2 regions of the Alteromonas lipotrueae genome follow, and region 2 is predicted to be linked to the other one. Evidence: predicted binding sites of a transcription regulator. Region 2 holds the regulator's gene; the other holds the start of a gene.

Region 1 (2,412 bases), on a different contig from region 2:
ATTTTGTTCTCCCAACCTTCTACGTATTTTTGTTGATAATCGTTACATCTAAGTTCCACTGAATCAACATTCCCTTGAGACACTTCAACTTTAAATGTTGAGAATTCATAAAATTGAGACCACGCGCCCAAACTACTAAGCTGACCTTTAGTGACGTTTGCTGATTCAGTCGCTTTAGCAGCGTTAAGTGCGTCTGCAAATTGTTGATAGGTTTCTTCAGATAAATTAAGGCCATTAACACTCCCCATACGCGAAAGGGTTTCGGCGGCGCCATTAAAATTGCCGAAATAAAGCTGTGACTGAAAAAGATTCACCGTAGACTTAGCCAATATTGCTATAGGCAAGTGTTCGTATAAATCTACTGTAATGTGGGATTGGCGCATATATTCTAAAAATTCTTCATTTTTATAATAATAGATAGACTTTAACCACGCAGCCAAAGCATGTTCGTTTAAATTTTTAGTATGGTCTTCCACCAAATCGTCTATGGATTTTTTTATGCTAAGCATATCCGCGGTAGGGCTAGAAAGCGCATCTATGGTAGCTTGGTATTCTTTTGCAAAAGCAGGCGTCACACTACCTTCGCTATGGCCAGCCTCTGAGTATGTGTGTTTAACAAACAGGGTTTGAGCACTTGCTACTGGCTTATTGTTAACGAGTGCAGGAGAATATTGAAGGTTTCTTATGTATTTAGTGACTTTTTTAACGTATCTGTCTTTGCCTGAATAATCAAAAACAACGATGTCTTTCGTTGTACCGTCTTTGTCTATTATAAATGAAACTCTTGTCCAACCTTCCATCCCTCCGCGCGAGGTAAAGGCCTCTTCCACTTTGTTAGCATTTTTTATTATTTTGGCGGCTTTAACTTCTTTGCTGTTGCCATTGCCAAAAGAGGTAGCACTGAACATTATCAATAACACGCATAATAACGCAGAAAATATTTTCACCATTTATCCCTATTTTTTAGCGTGTTAAAAGCAAAAAAACTCAACATCGCGTTTTCTGTTTAATTCTAAATTGTTTATAGCATCTATCTTTAAAACTTAACAATAAATCGAAACGTCACGAGACAACTTATCAACACACATAAGATTCACTATGCCCTTCAATTTAGACTTCGAGTTCCTCCTAACATAATTATCATCTGATACTTGTTGATCTCAATCAAACTTCGGCATAAACTTTCAGTAATTTCTGAAAGTTCAGCAGGTATAGACATGAAAATGACACCACTTATTACTTCTGCGGTTATGCATTTCGGCGAAATGGGCAGTCGTTGGGGCTTTAACCGTACTGTGGGCCAAATTTTGGCGCTGATTGTACTTGCTGATGAGCCCATCTCAGCACAAGAAATTGCCGACGCGCTAAATATATCCCGAGGCAATACCAGTATGGGGCTAAAAGAATTGCAATCATGGCGTTTGGTTAAGCAACACCTTGTTCCCGGTGAGCGCAAAGAGTTTTTTATTGCCGGCGGTGACATTTGGACACTTGCTAACCGCGTATTCGAAGAACGCCGTAAACGTGAAATAGACCCTACCATGAGCTTATTGCGGGATTTGCTATTAGATACCCCCGCCAACAAAACTGAAGCCAATGCGCAAGATAAGCTGAATGAAATTCACGACTTATTAGAGTCGGTGACCGCGTGGTCACAAGAGCTTCAGAACCTAGGCCCAGATAAACTTAACACCTTGATGAAACTCGGCTCGGGCGTAGGCCGTATGTTAGAACTGAAAGACAAAATTCTGCCGGGAAAAAATTCCGTTAACTAAGGAGACTATCTGTGGATGCGTTTTTGCTGTCTCGTTTACAATTTGCATTAAATATTAGTTTTCATATTCTGTTTCCAACTATCACCATGGCAATGGGATGGTTTCTTTTTTACTTCAAATTTCGCTCAAATGTAACCGGTCACCCTGTATGGATGCGTATGTACCGCTTCTGGGTGCGCGTATTCGCACTAAGTTTTGCTCTTGGTGTAGTGAGTGGCGTGACCATGTCTTTCCAATTTGGGACCAACTGGCCTGGCTTTATGGAGCGAGTGGGTAATGTGGCGGGCCCACTATTAGGTTACGAAGTCCTTACTGCGTTTTTCTTAGAAGCCACGTTCCTTGGTATTATGTTATTTGGTATTCGTCGGGTACCCAATTGGTTGCACACCCTTTCAACATTGATTGTGGCGGTGGGCACTACCATGTCAGCCTTTTGGATTTTGGCGCTTAACAGCTGGATGCAAACGCCTCAAGGGCATGAAATTATCGACGGGGTAGTGTATGCCGTAGACTGGAGCGAAATTATTTTTAACCCTTCGTTTCCCTATCGCTTTGTACACATGATGCTAGCCTCGGGTTTGACAGCCAGTTTCTTAATTGCCGGTTTATCTGCATATCGTATGCTGAAAGGTGATGA
Region 2 (2,412 bases):
AAGCAGTTACAACAACGTAAAGAAACTGATGACAGAGGTTAATATATTCTCTGCCTTTTTCATTGGAATTGCTGGCGGAGTGCATTGTGTTGGCATGTGTGGCGGTATTGTTGCGGCACTACGCACGGTAACGCCAAGTAATGAACCTGCTTTACCCTACACCCTTGCCTATAATTTTGGCCGTATCCTCAGCTACACATTAGCCGGTGCTATTACAGGCGCTGTCGGCCAAATGGCAACCGAATTTGTGCCTATCGCTAAACCCGTTTTATCTTTGATTAGTGGCGTTATGCTGGTGCTTTTAGCGTGTTATTTGGGAAAGTGGTGGCAAGGCTTGAATTATATTGAAGCTATGGGGCGCGGGTTATTTAAAGCTATTCAGCCCTTATCTAAACGATTTCTTCCATTCAAAAGCCCGGTTTATGCACTACCCTATGGTTTTATATGGGGCTGGCTTCCCTGCGGGTTGGTCTATTCCACGTTAACGTGGTCATTAGCATCAGGCTCGGCCGTTGACGGCGCTGCCATTATGCTATTTTTTGGGTTAGGTACTCTGCCCACTTTGCTGGCGGCAAGCGCAGGTAGTCAGTACCTAATAGCCGGTTTCAGGCACCCCGTGGTAAGACAATGCTTTTCTGGAATATTGGCTATTTACGCTCTCTTTTTAATTTATGCAGCAATTTCATAAACAAAAGAGTAAGATTATATTAAGTCGACCCTATTTATAGTTTGAACTTATGAGCAAAGGAAGCCAATTCTCAATTCATTGTCAAAATTGCAGTTTCAGCCACTTGTGTTTACCCGTTGCGCTAAACAAGACTGAGATTGAATCTTTAGATGATATTATTGAGCGAAAGAAACCCCTTCACAAGAGTGATTTGCTGGTAAAGTCGGGAGATACATTTAACTCTCTTTACGCAGTACGCACGGGCTCTTTTAAGTCTTTCGTCACCAATTCAGATGGTGAAGAGCAGATTACAGGTTTTCACTTCCCTGGCGATATTATCGGCTTCGATGCATTACGGGAAAACAAGCACCAAAGCTATGCCCAGGCATTAGAAACCGCCATGGTGTGCGAATTACCGTATGAGACGCTTGATGAGATGTCGGTTCAATTTCCGAAGTTAAGACATCAAATAATGAGTTTCATGAGTGCGGAAATTAAACAAGATCATGACCTCATGATGTTGCTTAATAAGCGCTCAGCGGAAGAACGTCTATTGTATTTCCTCTCTCAGCTTTCTCAACGTTTCGAAGAACGTGGATTTTCAAATAAAGAATTTCACCTAACCATGACCCGAAATGAAATTGGGAACTATCTTGGTCTAACTATTGAAACCATTAGCCGCTTATTAAGCCGTTTTCAAAAAGAAAATATTATCCAAGTGGACGGTAAACTCATCACTATTTTAGATTTTGATGAGATGTCACAACGTTTAACGTCTGTGGTTGCACCTAATATCGCCTGTAATAGCTAATCTTCAAAGCTTTTGATCTAAAACAAGTTACGTAATAGCAAATAGGTATTACACTTAAATTGTAGCAACCAAAAATCTAAAAATGTTTGGAGGGGTTATGATTAAGTATGAACGTATTTTAGCGGTCATTGAAGCCGATAGAGATACCCAACCTGCGCTTAGCCGTGCATATGAACTTGCCAAAAAGACAGGTGCCTCTGTCACCGCCATGCTGGTGGTTTACGACTTATCTTACGATATGACAACCATGCTTAGCCCTGATGATCGTGAAGCTATGCGCGATGCGGTCACTAAGGAACATGCGGGTTGGTTACGGAAAATCCTTAGCGATTTAGGGTTTGAAAAAACCGATATTGTTGTTGAGTGGAATAACCGTGCCTTTGAAGCTGTTGTGCATTACGTAATAGATAACAATATAGACTTGGTTGTAAAAGCAACCAAGCGCCATGACGATTTAGCCTCCGTTATTTTTACTCCTACAGACTGGCATCTCCTTAGAAAATGCCCCTCCCCCGTATTGTTGGTTAAAGAACATGAATGGCCTGAAAACGGCGAAATTATTGCGGCGGTAAATGTAGGCAGTGAAGACGACGAACATGCGCTACTCAACGACAAAATCACAGTTATTGCTAACGATTATGCCGCATTACTCAGCGGCAACGTAAATTTGGTTAACAGCTACCCTGCTACACCGCTTAATATTGCTATTGAAGTTCCTGAGTTCGACCCAGACACATACAACAACGCGGTAAAGCATCATCACGAACTCGAGATGAACACACACAGCGAAAAGTATGCTATCGATAGCGAGCGCTGTTATGTGAAAGAGGGGCTTCCTGAAAAAGTCATTCCAAGAATAGCCAAAGATATCGATGCCGAACTTGTGATCATTGGTACCGTTGGCAGAGTAGGTATTTCCGCGGCCCTTATAGGT

The links. Region 2 encodes FNR, which switches genes on or off when oxygen is low (the NO sensors DNR and NnrR bind a similar motif). Its sites were predicted from a motif close to TTGATCTAGATCAA; they were not measured.
Region 1: a site for FNR is predicted at 1,155-1,168, ahead of KYS23_RS16525 (GbsR/MarR family transcriptional regulator). Genes of this name have one in related genera too.

The regions. Positions count from the first base shown of each region.
Region 1 covers NZ_JAESDJ010000014.1:25,730-28,141, reverse strand. Annotated here, with positions in the region: gene KYS23_RS16530 (energy transducer TonB) at 1-947, opposite strand, end outside; gene KYS23_RS16525 (GbsR/MarR family transcriptional regulator) at 1,218-1,775, shown strand; gene KYS23_RS16520 (cytochrome ubiquinol oxidase subunit I) at 1,787-2,412, shown strand, end outside.
Region 2 covers NZ_JAESDJ010000004.1:108,231-110,642, reverse strand. Annotated here, with positions in the region: gene ccoS (cbb3-type cytochrome oxidase assembly protein CcoS) at 1-42, shown strand, start outside; gene KYS23_RS07465 (sulfite exporter TauE/SafE family protein) at 29-688, shown strand; gene fnr (fumarate/nitrate reduction transcriptional regulator Fnr) at 738-1,478, shown strand; gene uspE (universal stress protein UspE) at 1,576-2,412, shown strand, end outside.